Regions from separate parts of the Bacillus sp. AC266 genome, predicted to be linked through region 1. Evidence: riboswitches for the same ligand, from Rfam matches in the RefSeq annotation. Region 1 holds a riboswitch; the other holds the start of a gene.
What was found. A riboswitch is a leader RNA that binds a small molecule or an ion and turns the genes downstream of it on or off. The one in region 1 is predicted to bind thiamine pyrophosphate.
Positions count from the first base shown of each region.

Region 2: it holds a riboswitch for thiamine pyrophosphate, as region 1 does, so the genes downstream of both, tenA (thiaminase II) here and thiC (phosphomethylpyrimidine synthase ThiC) in region 1, are expected to answer to the same signal.

Region 1 is NZ_CEEDEC010000004.1:283,930-291,564, forward strand. Features, by position in the region: gene AC0IXC_RS18505 (cytochrome d ubiquinol oxidase subunit II) at 1-559, shown strand, start outside; gene AC0IXC_RS18510 (arsenic transporter) at 779-2,137, shown strand; gene thiC (phosphomethylpyrimidine synthase ThiC) at 2,389-4,149, opposite strand; TPP riboswitch at 4,262-4,377, opposite strand; gene lldP (L-lactate permease) at 4,449-6,110, opposite strand; gene AC0IXC_RS18525 (magnetosome magnetite crystal formation protein family) at 6,398-6,715, shown strand; gene AC0IXC_RS18530 (metal-binding protein) at 6,862-7,353, opposite strand; gene AC0IXC_RS18535 (YkvA family protein) at 7,404-7,635, opposite strand, start outside.
Region 2 is NZ_CEEDEC010000005.1:389,601-397,235, reverse strand. Features, by position in the region: gene AC0IXC_RS22025 (SH3 domain-containing protein) at 1-1,067, opposite strand, end outside; TPP riboswitch at 1,327-1,439, shown strand; TPP riboswitch at 1,500-1,603, shown strand; gene tenA (thiaminase II) at 1,693-2,388, shown strand; gene AC0IXC_RS22015 (ABC transporter ATP-binding protein) at 2,357-3,109, shown strand; gene AC0IXC_RS22010 (ABC transporter permease) at 3,109-3,861, shown strand; gene AC0IXC_RS22005 (ABC transporter substrate-binding protein) at 3,858-4,859, shown strand; gene tenI (thiazole tautomerase TenI) at 4,870-5,490, shown strand; gene thiO (glycine oxidase ThiO) at 5,483-6,592, shown strand; gene thiS (sulfur carrier protein ThiS) at 6,608-6,811, shown strand; gene thiG (thiazole synthase) at 6,814-7,584, shown strand; gene AC0IXC_RS21980 (thiazole biosynthesis adenylyltransferase ThiF) at 7,577-7,635, shown strand, end outside.

The DNA of each region.
Region 1 (7,635 bases):
TTCTAGTCCCGTTATTTATTGTTATATGCTCTTCGGACTAACTTCGGAACTATTTCTATCATCTCTCTTTCTTGCTGATTTTGCTAGGGAACAAGGTTCTGAAGATACGTACCGAATTTATAGAAGAAATGCCATCATACTTGGTCCTGCAACGCTCGTGACTGCTATTATCGCTCTCGTTGTAATGGACCCTGAAACACACTGGCTTATGCAAGGACTAATAAAGCAATTCCCATGGTTTACAGTCTCTATCATTTTATTTGTTATCGGATACTCTTCCCTTTGGTGGACAAATAAGAAATATGGCACATTAGGCTTTCCTCGCATTGCAGTTTTAGCTGTCGTCGCTCAATATGCATTTGCAAGCTACGCTTACGGCGTCGCCCATTTACCTTATATCATTTACCCGGACGTAACTGTATTTACAAGCTTTACGACGGTCGAAACATTCTATGCTCTTCTTATTCTTTACGCAATCGGGATTGCAATTTTACTACCAGGATTTATTTTCTTCTGGAATTTATTCTTAAAAGATCGAACATTTTTAAAGGAAAAATAGTAAATTAGGGGCATTCACACATAGAATGCCCCTAATTTATTAGACTCCTCTCCTAATAGTTATTACACTACTCCTTATACTTGCCTTATTGCTCAAAATACACATATTCACTAGATTAAGGTAGATGCCTAGTTCTTCTTATTTTCTTTTGAATATAATGCTATATAAACTTGAGACAAGCCACATTTGTTCAAGGGAAAATAGAAAGGTAGGTTAAATATGAGCATTGAAATATGGATTACTATTATTGTATTCTTCTTAACGATGATTGTTATCTTTTGGCGACCTCGCGGTTTAAATGAGGCGTGGCCGGCAGCAGTCGGCGCTAGCATTATCCTCATTACTGGACTTGTATCAAAACCAGACGTCATGGACATTATAAGTAAAATCGGCGGTGCCTCTATAACGATATTAGCGACCATCGTTATGGCGGTTATATTAGAAAGCTTCGGCTTCTTCCACTGGTCTGCAGCGAAGCTCGCAAATTTAGCTAAAGGTTCCGGACGACGCCTATACTGGTACATTCAATTACTATGTTTTCTTATGACTCTTTTATTTAATAATGACGGTAGTATTTTAATTACAACACCGATTTTGATTTTACTTCTGAAAAACCTTCAATTAAAACCTCATCAACAAATCCCTTATTTATTAAGCGGTGCTTTAATTGCCACTGCATCTAGTGCACCAATCGGTGTAAGTAATATCGTAAACTTAATCGCATTAAATATTGTTAATATGACTCTTTATATGCATACAGCTATGATGTTTGTACCTGCAACACTAGGACTACTGTTTATGTCATGGCTCATGTATACAGTTTTAAAGAAAAAACTTCCAGAAAGATTACCTGTTTCTTCATATGATATTGAAGAAATTTTCTTCACGAAAAACTTCCATCCGTTAAAAGGACAGAATTCTGTTAATACGAAACAAAAACGTACGAAATTCATGTTAAAAGTATTAGGCTTCGTTTTCCTTATGCGCTGTCTTCTATTCGTTGCATCCTTCTTATCGATTCCAATCGAAATCGTTGCCGTACTCGGTTCACTCGTTCTTCTCATCTGGAGATGGTACTACTTACGAACAAACCCAGTCGATATTTTGAAAAAGACACCGTGGCACATTTTAATTTTCGCTTTCTCTATGTATGTAATTATTTACGGGCTTCATAACGCAGGGTTAACAGCGGCACTTGTAAGTTGGCTTGAACCAGTTGTAAGTCAGCATCTACTCTATGCCAGCTTTGCAATGGGCGGACTCGTTTCCCTCCTCTCTAACGTCTTCAATAACCACCCTGCACTTATGATTGGTACAATCACATTAACAGAAATGGGACTAGATCCAGTCACATTAAAAACTATCTATCTCGCAAATATCATCGGTAGTGACATCGGTTCACTATTATTACCAATCGGTACACTAGCTTCCCTCATTTGGATGTATATCTTAAGACAAAACAAAATTAAAGTGAAATGGAAAGATTATTTAAGCGTATCTCTCATCGTAATCCCACTCACAACAGTCGTCACATTATTCCTCTTATACTACTGGGTACAATTATTCTTCACCTTATAAAGTGAAACTTTATAAGGTGGGTGGGTGTTCATCCCCCACTGATTATTAGCCCGCACCAATCGGGCGTTTACGGACAGTTTATCTCCCACCTAACTTCTTTGCTCCAGCCGAATTTTGAGGTGGGAGTTTTACTGCCCACAAATAGCGGGATAGACGACAGAAGCCCCCTTTGCTACCGTCTTAGCAAAGGGGGCTTCTTCTATATTTAAGTTAGGTACAGTGTGATCAATCAAGTAAAGAGGTGTAACGTGTTATTGATATAAGTGACTACCAGTTTCTTTGAATTCTACCGCTTTCTCTTTCATTCCTTTTTCAATTGCTTCTGTCGTTTCTAAGTCATTTTCTTTCGCATATTCACGAATATCATGTGAAATTCTCATACTACAAAACTTTGGGCCACACATTGAACAGAAATGCGCTGTTTTCGCCCCTTCTGCTGGCAACGTTTCATCATGGTACTCCATCGCGCGTTCAGGATCTAAAGATAAATTAAATTGGTCGCGCCAACGGAATTCAAATCGTGCTTTTGAAAGTGCATCATCACGCTGATGAGCCGTTTTATGCCCTTTCGCAAGATCGGCTGCATGCGCAGCGATTTTGTACGTAATAACCCCTTCGCGAACATCATCTTTGTTCGGTAAACCTAAATGTTCTTTCGGGGTTACATAACAAAGCATCGCCGTTCCAAACCAGCCGATCATCGCAGCACCAATCGCTGAAGTAATATGATCATAACCTGGTGCAATATCTGTCGTTAACGGCCCAAGTGTATAGAACGGCGCACCCTGACAAATATCAAGTTCTTTCTCCATATTTTCTTTAATTAAATGCATCGGTACATGCCCAGGTCCTTCAATCATAACTTGCACATCATGTTTCCAAGCGATTTTTGTTAATTCACCAAGTGTCTCAAGCTCAGAAAACTGCGCTTCGTCATTTGCATCTGCAATAGAACCTGGACGTAATCCATCTCCAAGAGAAAACGAAACATCGTACTGCTTCATAATTTCACAAATCTCTTCAAAGTGAGTATATAGGAAGTTTTCTTTATGATGGAATAAACACCACTGCGCCATAATCGAACCACCGCGCGAAACAATACCTGTCATACGCTTTGCAGTAATTGGAATATAACGAAGTAATACACCAGCGTGAATCGTGAAGTAATCAACGCCTTGCTCCGCCTGCTCAATTAACGTATCACGATACACTTCCCACGTTAAATCCTCTGCAATTCCGTTTACTTTTTCAAGCGCTTGATAAATTGGCACAGTTCCAACTGGTACCGGAGCATTACGAATAATCCACTCACGTGTTGTATGAATGTTTTTACCTGTAGATAAATCCATAATCGTATCTGCACCCCAGCGAGTCGCCCACGTCATCTTCTCTACTTCTTCTGCAATAGAAGACGATACAGCAGAGTTTCCGATATTTGCATTTACCTTCACGTGAAAATTACGTCCAATTATCATCGGTTCCGCTTCAGGATGGTTAATGTTTGCCGGCAAAATCGCACGACCTTCTGCAATCTCCTTACGAACAAATTCAGGCTCTACCCCTTCACGAATCGCAACATATTCCATCTCAGACGTAATAATGCCATTACGCGCATAATGCATTTGCGAAACATTTGCACCTTGCTTCGCTCTAAGCGGCTTACGATCCATTTGCGGGAAAACAGGTGTATGTTTTGAAGCCACTTTCACACCGTCATCCTCAGGTTTAATTTCGCGTCCTTCATAAGCTTCCACATCACCACGCCCCAAGGTCCAAGAGTGGCGCGGCGCCTGCAACCCTTTTTCCAGCTCCACTTTATACTCTGGATCTGTATAAGGTCCACTCGTATCATACACACGGATTGGCGGATTTTGAACACCGTTCGTATCGCTTTGTTCAATCTCACGCATTGGTACTTTCATACCTTCACGTGTTCCATCCACATACACTTTCTTACTTCCTGGTAAACTCGATTTCAATTCAATTTGCTCAGCTGAAACAGACTGTTTCATAACCTTTGTTGCCCCCCTGTTCGTGACAAGGACGAGATATGGCCAGCGCATGCCAAAATAAAAAGAGCCAGGTCCATAAAAGAATAAGGACCTGGCTCATAAAGACATAATTATGTAAAGCCGTTAACTTCCCTACGCTGGTACGAGCCAGATCAGGTCCAAAGGGTTAAGAAGTTCACACGCTTCTCTCTCAGCCTACGCATACGTTAGGCACCCCTAGTTTATCACTGATTTAATTTTCAATACTTTCCCATCATACACTATAATCTGAAAAATGCAAAGTTTATTTCTTTTGTTGTTTACGGAATCATCCAAGTTAAATAATAAGCCTGCACATACGTCATAATCCCAACAATAGTAACGAAGAATAAACTATGCTTCAATGTAAAGCGGAACAAATCTGACTCTTTCCCAGCAAGTCCAACTGCCGCACAAGCAATCGCAATTGATTGCGGAGAAATCATTTTACCTGTTACACCGCCCGTTGTATTTGCTGCAACAAGAAGCACTTCAGATACACCGACTTGCTGCGCTGTAATTGCTTGTAAATTCGAGAACAGTGCGTTCGCTGACGTATCTGATCCTGTTAAGAATACGCCAATCCATCCTAAGAATGGTGAGAAGAACGGGAATAGTCCGCCAGTTCCTGCAAGTGCTAACGCTAATGTAGAAGATAGACCAGAATAGTTTGCGATAAATGCGAATCCTAATACGAATCCAATAGATAGAATTGGCATTTTTAGTTCATTTAACGTTTCTTTAAATGTTGCTACTGCATCTTTTGCACTCATTTTCAAAATAAAAATAGAAATGATACAAGCAATTAAAATTGCTGTTCCAGTCGCTGATAAAATATCTAATTTCAAGATTGCTTCATAAGGTGTTGGTTTATTTACAATAGGCTCTGCTTTCATTACTAAATTGTGCAAGCCTGGAACTTCAAATTTAAATACGAGACTTTCTAAAGCCCCGCCCGGAGCGAATAATGCTTTAAAGAAACTTTGGCTCCAAATGACTACCATCACAGTTAAAATAATGAACGGAGACCATGCTTTTACTACTTTTCCTACCGTTAGTTTCGGCATAGATGTCGTTGTCGTCGCCGCGGCTACTTCACTATTCGCTTGCTTAGTTTGATAAATTTCTTTCGGCTGCCAAACTTTTAAGAATAGCGATAAACTTACTAAACTTACAAGTGCTGACGTAATATCAGGAAGTTCTGGTCCTAAAAACGTCGCTGTAATAAACTGTGTAATTGCAAATGAACTACCCGCTACAAATAAAGCAGGCCACGTTTGTTTTACTCCTTTAAAGCCATCCATTAAAAATACGATAAAGAACGGAACAAATAAAGATAAGAACGGTAATTGATGCCCAGCCATTTGTCCAATTTTATGTGGATCAATGCCTGTCACTTGTCCAGCAACTGTAATCGGAATCCCCATCGCTCCGAAAGCTACTGGTGCAGTATTTGCGATTAAACAAAGACCTGCTGCATATAAAGGATTTAGCCCAAGGCCTGCCAGAAGTGCTGCCGTAATCGCTACTGGTGCACCAAATCCTGCTGCCCCTTCCAAAAATGCTCCAAATGAAAATCCAATTAAAATAACGAGTAAACGATGGTCATTCGTAATGGATAATACAGATGCACGAATGACATCAAATTGACCTGTTTTCACAGAAATTTTATATAAAAATACTGACATAATGATAATCCACGCAATTGGCCATAATCCGTATAAGAAACCGTATCCGGTCGCTGCCATTGCCATTGTGAATGGCATTTTATACGCAAATAACGCCACCAAAATCGTTAATACAACTGTAATAAATCCTGCCACATACCCCTTCATGCGGAAAACCGCTAAAGCTAAGAAAAAAAAGATGATTGGAATAAGTGCGACTGCTGCCGAAATCCAAATGTTACCGAACGGATCGTAAACTTGTGTCCATGTGTTCATTGTTCTCTCCCCCTAAAGAATCCCCTTTTAAATAAGATATAACCTTATCAATAGACTACCAGGTCATCATACCTTTAAGTCTAAAAAATACAAAACGTTCAAGAAAACGTTTTCAATAATTTTATCACAACAATTTTCATTTAAAAAGATTTTTTCGAAAATTTCATCATTTAAAAAGGAAATCTTACAAAAGCGTCACGTTTTTGTAATGTTAATCGATAGGAAGGTTGCCAAATTTATCGCATACTAAAAGTATAACAACGGACATTACTTATGAGGTGATATATATGAACGGAAACAAAATATTAGCAGCTTTATCATACTTTAGTGTATTATTTGCACCTATCTTATTCCCTATTATCGTGTGGATTGTGGGCGATTCTGAAACGAAACCACATGCGAAACGTGCTCTATGGACACATATCGTTCCAAGCATCGCTTCATTGATTGGATTAGTTATTTTAGGGATTATGGGCATCGGATCTGATCAACCAGACGTAACACTTGGAATTGGAGCAATCATCGTCTTATGCATTTGCGGAATCATTAGCTTATACTACTTCATTTGGAATATCGTGAAAGGTATTAAAGTACTGAAAGCTTAGTTTTAAACAAGCGTTTGATTAAAAAGAAACTGTCCAAAAATTGATGTCGCATGATCGTAAATGAAATTTTATCGGCGGTTCAACAAGAGTAACCTACCTATTAATAAGAAAAAAACCGTCCCAAAATACCTTTTGGGACGGTTTCTTTATCTTCTGCGTTTCTTCTTTTTTCTCATCATTTTCTTTCGGCGCGTATTCGCTTTATCCGCTATAATGTGAAGCGTACTCGCCACAACAATCCCCATTACAAACGTTACAATTTCAACCTCGTGTTCCTTCGCAATTTCTATTAAATTCCCACCGAATGCGATTATATTTAATAGGAATAAAAACGGAGAAAACACGATTAACATGTATGCAATACGAATAATATCACCAATTATAATCGTATGTGTGAAGAAGGAACGATGGGGCATTACGCTCCTATATGGATACCAAAAAATGCGGAGGAATCCCCATTTATTATACGCATTACTGTACGTATCTAAATCCGGTGTTAGAAATGAAGTACCTACTAAAAAGCCAATTGCAAAAGTTAATAAAAAATCAAAACTTGTTAATCCATACGAAAAGAGCATAAACAAAACAACCGGAAGGGATATTAAGTTTATTTTCGTATGCGTTCTTCCTGATGGCATAATGCACTTCCTCGCTTACGTTCGCCCTGTCATCCTATGACAGTTCTCACCTATTGATCTAATTTTTGATCGATAAATGATGTGTCTATATCCGAACCAAACCATTCTGCCAACTTCACTCGTGCCTTATCTTTCACATCTTCATTTACGTATATCGATGCTTGTAATAGTGCGGCCATTAACGCACCTAAATCATCCGTATAACCGACTCCAGCAATGAAATCTGGAATGGCATCAATCGGTGCAATGAAATAAGCAAGTGCTCCGATTACAATAATTTTC
Region 2 (7,635 bases), on a different contig from region 1:
CCTGTGTTTCCCATATGACCTACTAATTGTCCAGTTTGTACTTGATCACCAGCTTGTACAGTGCGATCCTTCATATGAGCATAAACTGTTGTATATAATTTCCCATTTATTTGATGGGCGATGAACACGACATTGCCGTAGCTAGCCGAATAATAAGATTTCACAACCTTACCTGCAGCAGCAGCTTGAATAGAGACATTTCCTTGTGCTGCTATATCTATACCATAATGCATTTGCTCCCAGCGCATATCAAAAGTGGAGCTGATTTTCCCTTGAGTAGGGAATTTGAAAACTGCTGGAATTGATGCAGGTTGAGCTGTTTTAGCTTGTGCTTGATTTTGATTTTGATTTTGCACTACATAGTGTTTTGCTACATATCCGTATCCTGTGCCAAAACGAATTTTATACCAAGTACCTACCGTTTCTACTACTTGTACTTGTGTACCATTTTGTAATGAGCCAAGTAGAGTGCCACTTGTGCTAGCATTGCTACGTACATTTAATTTTGGTGTTGCAACAGTATAAGAAGGAGAACCTTGTACTGTTACACCTTTTACTAGAGGTGTGGATCCATTAGATACAAATGTTTTTTGTACGTAACCAATTTGACCGTTATGTAATATTTTGTACCAATCTCCTTGTTCACCTTGAATGGTAATGAATTGACCATTTGGTAATATATCTAGAATAGAAGACTCTGTATTAGGTTCAGAACGAACGTTTAATGCGTTTGCATTTACGATATATTGAGACTTTGGTTGAACATTTTTTTTGAATAGAATTGCATCTTTTTTCATATAGCCTGTTTTGTTGTTAACAGATACTTTATACCAATCTTGAACTGTTTCAAGAATAGTAACCGGGCTATTAAATCGAATGGTATCAACTATTGCACTGTCTGTATGGCTATTTTGATGTAGTGCAACGTTGTCAATTTTTACATATCCAGTTTTTACTGTAGATGGTTGCTTAGCAGCCGCTGTTTGTATATCGGATTCTCCCATAGAAGGAAGTAAAGAAGCAATTGCGATAGTAGTTGCTGTTAAAGCTGTGGCTTTCATATTCATGTAATAAAGACCTCCTCTAGTTGTATAGTTGTAATTTTATTATAGTATAAAGATATAATATATTGGTCGTATTCACATAAATGTAATATGAAATCAATAAAAATAATGTCAGAAGAGAGATTCGTATATAAATATTGTATATATCATTTGTGAGGTCGCATTTATATTTGTTTAACACGTTGAGATTTAATTCGCAATTAAGAAAATTAAAACAGTTGATGATGTCTTATGGCGATGTTATACTGACAGTGATAATTTTATAGTTTGCTAGGAGGGCTGGTGTTGCCAGCTGAGAGTAGGGCCATAAGCCTTTGATCCTTTTTATTACCTGATCTAGATTATGCTAGCGTAGGGAAGCAATTCGGACATTAACAATGAGTCCCCGTTTCTTTGCGTATAGAAACGGGGCTTTTTTATTTGAAAATTTCATATTAACACCACTAGGGGTGCTTTTCGTGCTGAGAGAGGAATAATCCTTAACCCTTACAACACCTGATCTAGATAATACTAGCGAAGGGAAGTGGAACAACGAATAAATTATAATTTTATTTGCTGTAACCACTTCTTATATACAGAAGTGGTTTTTTTATTGAGATAAATAGATATATAGGAAGGGGAATTATTAATGAAATTTTGTGAAAAATTATTTGATACGGTGCAGCCTGTTTGGGAGAAAAGTCATAATCATCCGTTTGTAGTAGGTATGGGGGATGGTACGTTGGAAAAAGACAAATTCCAGTACTATATTATTCAAGATTATTTATATTTGTTAGATTATGCAAAGCTATATGCAATTGGGGTTGTAAAGGCAACGAATCCACAAGTTATGGCAAAATTTGCAGAGCAAATTGATGGGATTTTAAATGGAGAAATGACGATCCATAAACAGTATGCAAACAAACTTGGCATTACTGTAGAGGAGATAGAATCTGCGAAACCATCTGCTAAAAATTTAGCCTATACAAATTACATGATGTCTGTATCTCAAAATGGCACACTTGCAGAATTAATATCAGCTTTACTTCCATGTATGTGGAGCTATTGGGAGATCGGAAAGCGTTTAAATGATATTCCTGGAGCAAGAGATCATGAGTTCTTTGGAGAGTGGATTCAAGGATATAGTTCTGAAGAATACGGTAACCTTTGTATTTGGTTAATAGATTTATTAAATGAAATGGCAGTTGGAAAGTCAGAGAAAGAGCTAGACCGATTAGAGGAGATTTTCTTATATTCCAGCCGATTTGAATATTTATTCTGGGATATGGCTTATCGTAAGGAGATGTGGGGTTTTGAGGAGCAAGAACATACTACAGTTTCATAATGTTTCCTTTCATTATGATGAAAAACCAATCATCAATGAATTAAATGCTTCTATACAAGATAAAGAGTTTGTAAGTATTATCGGACCGAGTGGATGCGGGAAAAGTACTTTATTTCGCCTTATTATAGGCTTAGAAGAGGCAAGTACTGGACAGATAGAGCTGACAGAAACAAAGAAGAGTCATTCTGTAGGGTATATGCCCCAAAAAGATATGCTCTTGCCGTGGAGGACGATTATTGAGAATGCGGCCCTGCCGCTAGAGTGCCAAGGTGTGCAGAAGAAAGAAGCGCAAGTAAAAGCGAAAGAACTGTTACATAAATTTGGTTTACAAGGGTACGAGAAAAAATATCCGAAAGATTTATCTGGTGGTATGAGGCAACGCGTATCTTTTATCCGAACTTTATTAACAGGAGGGGAGATATTATTGTTAGATGAACCGTTTAGCGCATTGGACGCTTTAACGAAGGCATCTTTGCAAGAATGGTTGTTTGAACAATGGAAAGAGTGGGAAAAAACAATTTTATTTATCACTCATGATGTTGAAGAAGCATTGTTTCTTTCTAATCGAATTTTGGTTGTAGAAAATCAACCGATAGCAACTTTAACTGAGCGAATTGTGCCGCTTGATCGTAACCGAACAAGAAAAGATTTATATAAGCCTGAAGTGTTAGCGCTTAAAGAAGAGCTCCTTAGTATGTTACAAAGGCAGGTACTCGTATGATGAATCGCTTGAAGGAGTTATTACCTGCCCTTATATTAAGTGGAATTTTACTTGCTCTGTGGGAAGTAGGAGCAAGAATTGTAGATGAGATGTACATTTTGCCATCACCTTCTGCAATTGTAATGAAGATATGGGCGCTGAAAGATATATTATTTACGGTTCATTTACCTGCAACGTTATACGTCGTTTTAATAGGCGTTGTTATTTCTATCGTACTGGGCGTAGGGCTAGCAATGTTAATGAATGCGAGTACGTGGATGGAAAGAGCATTTTATCCGTTATTAGTTGCTTCACAAACAATCCCGATCACTGCGCTTGCACCGCTCTTCGTTTTATGGTTTGGATATACCATCTGGAGTAAGGTTGTTGTTACCGTTTTAATTACGTTTTTCCCAATTGCGGTCAATACGTATGATGGACTGCGCAGTACGAAAAAAGAATGGGAGGAGCTATTAGTTACATATGGTGCAACGAAAAAAGATGTTTTTCTAAAGCTAAAGTTGCCATCTGCTCTTCCTTATTTTTTTTCAGCGTTAAAAATTGCGATACCACTTAGCGTTATTGGGGCAGCGATTGGTGAATGGCTCGGTGCACAAGCTGGGCTTGGATATTTCAGTAAAAGAATGATGACGCAGTTAGACGGAGCTGGTGTATTTGCACCAATTGTATTGTTATCATTATTAGCTATTTTCTTCGTCATACTTGTTTCGATATTAGAAAAGAAATTTATTAGTTGGAGGAAACATTCATGAAATTATTAAAACGCATCTTTGTGTTTACATTATTAGTTGCAATGATTGCAGGATGTTCGAGTAACTCGGCATCAGATAAGAATAAATCAGAAAAAGAAATAACAGTAATGCTTGATTGGTACCCGAATGCGGTACATAGCTTTATTTATACGGCAATTGAAAAAGGATACTTTAAAGAAGAAGGAGTCAAGGTGAATATTAAATTCCCTTCTAATCCGACTGATCCATTAACGCTAGCGGCAGCAGGGAAAGTGACAGTTGGTTTGTATTATCAACCAGATGTTGTCATGGCAAAAGCAAATGAACAAATTCCAGTGAAATCAATTGGAGCTGTCGTACGTTCACCATTAAATCATGTTGTATCACTGAAGTCAGCAGGCATTCAATCGCCAAAAGATTTAGAGGGGAAAACAGTTGGATATTCTGGAACACCTTTAAGTGAGATGTATTTAAAAACGATGGTAAAAGAAGCTGGTGGTAATCCAGATACAGTGAAAGTAGTCGATGTTGGCTTTGATTTAGTACCAGCATTAATTACGAAAAAAGTGGATGCGGTAACAGGGGCATACATTAACCATGAAGTACCTGTTATGCGTCATGAAGGTCATGAACCAGCATACTTTAATCCAGCAGATTATGGTGTACCGAACTATCATGAGCTTGTGTTTGTAACGGGTGATAAAACGTTGAAAAAAGATAAAGAAGCATTGCAAGCCTTTTTACGTGGGGCACAAAAAGGGTATGACTTTATGAAGAAAAAACCCGATGAAGCATTAAATATTTTATTAGATCATCAAGAAAAAGAAAACTTCCCGCTTGTACCAGAAGTTGAAAAAGAAAGTATGAAAATTTTATTAGAGAAGATGGAAACGAAAGATGAGCCATTCTTATCGGATTCAAAAGAGTCATGGGAGAAACAAAACAAATGGTTGAAAGACAAAGGAATGACGAAAGAAATCGTTCCAGCCGATGAATTATTTGAAAACATTTTAAAGTAGGCGAATGAATATGAAAAATGAGCTCCATGTAATCTCAAATGGCCATATGCCATTCGAAGAGTTAGTGAATGTAGCGATGCAAATTGAGAGTGAGATCGATTATTTGCATATTCGTGAGCGTGAGAAAAGTACGAAGGAATTGTATGAAGGTGTGGAAAGTCTTTTGGGGAAAGGCTTTCCAGCATCGAAGATAGTGATAAATGATCGAATTGATATTGCTATTCTATTAAATATTCCGCGTGTTCAGCTAGGATATCGAAGCGCAGATGTAAGGTTAGTAAAAGAAAAGTTTTCTTATTTGCATGTCGGTTATTCAGTACATTCGCTAGATGAGGCGATAGTAGCATTTAAAAATGGAGCAGATTCACTCGTTTATGGTCATGTATTTCCGACAGATTGTAAAAAAGGTGTGCCAGCGAGAGGATTAGAAGAAATTGCTCATATGGCAAGTTGTTTATCCATACCAATAACTGCAATTGGTGGGATTACCCCTGAAAATACAGGTGATGTTCTTGCAAATGGTGTAAGTGGCATTGCTGTTATGTCCGGGATTATAAGCAGTAGTAATCCGTATAGCAAGGCGAAATCTTATAAGGAATCAATAAGAAAGTGGGCGGAAAAACATGTGTAAGAAGTATGATGTAGCGATTATTGGCGGAGGTGTAATTGGTAGTTCAGTTGCACACTTTCTAGCAGAAAGAGGGCATAAAGTAGCGATTGTAGAGAAGCAAAGAATCGCATCTGAAGCTTCGAAAGCAGCTGCTGGTTTGCTCGGTGTTCAGGCAGAATGGGATGCATATGATCCGTTGTTTGAGCTTGCTAGAGAAAGCCGTGCTATATTTCCACAACTTGCAGCAGTTTTACGTGAAAAAACAGGCATCGATATTGGGTATGAAGAAAAGGGCATTTATCGCATCGCTCAAAATGAAGATGAGAAGAAAAGAATTCTTCATATTATGGATTGGCAGCAGAAAACAGGTGAAGATTCCCGATTTCTAACGGGGGACCATTTACGGGAAAAAGAGCCGTTTCTTTCCGAGTCAATTATAGGGGCGGTATATTATCCGAAAGATGGTCAAGTTATTGCACCAGAGCTTACGAAAGCATTCGCACATTCTGCAGCAATTTCCGGTGCTGATATATATGAACAAACAGAAGTGTTTGATATTCGTATTGAAAATAATAAAGTGACTGGAATTGTTACGAGTGAAGGTGTAATCACATGTGAAAAAGTCGTTATCGCTGGAGGCTCATGGAGTACGAAATTACTACATTATTTCCATAGTGATTGGGGCACGTATCCTGTGAAGGGTGAAGTTGTTGCAGTAAGAAGCAAGAAACCGCTCTTGAAAGCTCCTATTTTCCAAGAACGTTTTTATATTACACCGAAACGTGGTGGCCGTTACGTAATTGGGGCAACAATGAAGCCTCATACGTTTAATAAGTCTGTACAACCAGAAAGTATTACTTCCATATTAGAGCGTGCCTACACAATATTGCCTGCCTTAAAAGAAGCAGAATGGGAAAGTACGTGGGCTGGGTTAAGACCGCAGTCTAATCATGAAGCTCCTTATATGGGAGAGCATGAAGAAATAAAAGGTTTATATGCTTGTACGGGCCATTATCGAAACGGCATTTTATTAAGTCCTGTTTCTGGTCAGTATATGGCTGATTTAATAGAAGGAAAGCAGGAGAATCACTTGCTAGATTCATTGCTTTCTAAAACGGTTTAGAAAGGGGATGGAAGTTTGAATTTAAAAATTAATGGTAACCAAATTGAAGTACCAGAGAGTGTGAAAACAGTAGCTGGGCTACTTACACATTTAGAGTTAGATAACAGAATTGTTGTAGTAGAACGTAATAAAGATATTTTACAAAAAGATGATCATAACGATACATCTGTTTTTGATGGGGACCAAATTGAGATTGTAACTTTCGTAGGAGGCGGTTGATTATGTTAAACATTGGACAATTTTCATTTCATTCTAGACTTTTATTAGGAACAGGGAAATTCCCTGATTTTGATGTGCAGCAAAAGGCAATTGATGTTTCTGAGGCTGAGATTTTAACATTCGCAGTACGTCGTATGGATATATTTGATGCGAAGCAGCCTAATTTATTAGAGAAACTTGATGTGAAAAAATATACGTTATTACCGAATACAGCAGGAGCAAAAAATGCTGAAGAAGCTGTTCGTATTGCAAAATTAGCAAAAGCTTCTGGACTTTGTGACATGATAAAAGTAGAAGTTATTGGTGATGATAGAACGTTATTACCTGATCCAGTAGAAACGTTAAAGGCATCTGAAATGTTACTAGAAGAAGGATTTATCGTTCTACCATACACATCTGATGATGTTGTATTAGCTCGTAAATTACAAGAACTTGGTGTACACGCGATTATGCCAGGAGCATCACCGATTGGTTCAGGGCTTGGTATTGTAAATCCATTAAATTTAAGTTTCATTATTGAACAAGCGACAGTACCAGTTATCGTTGACGCAGGTATTGGTAGCCCAGCTGATGCGGCATTTGCGATGGAATTAGGAGCGGATGGTGTGTTATTGAATACTGCAGTATCTGGAGCGAACGATCCTATTAAAATGGCATACGCAATGAAATTAAGTATTGAGGCAGGACGATTAGGGTTTGAAGCAGGTCGTATTGCACGTAAACGTTGTGCAACAGCAAGTAGTCCTTTAGAAGGAATGAGCGTAGTTGAATAATCGATATTCTCGCCAAGAACTATTTTCTCCAATTGGGGAAGAAGGGCAACA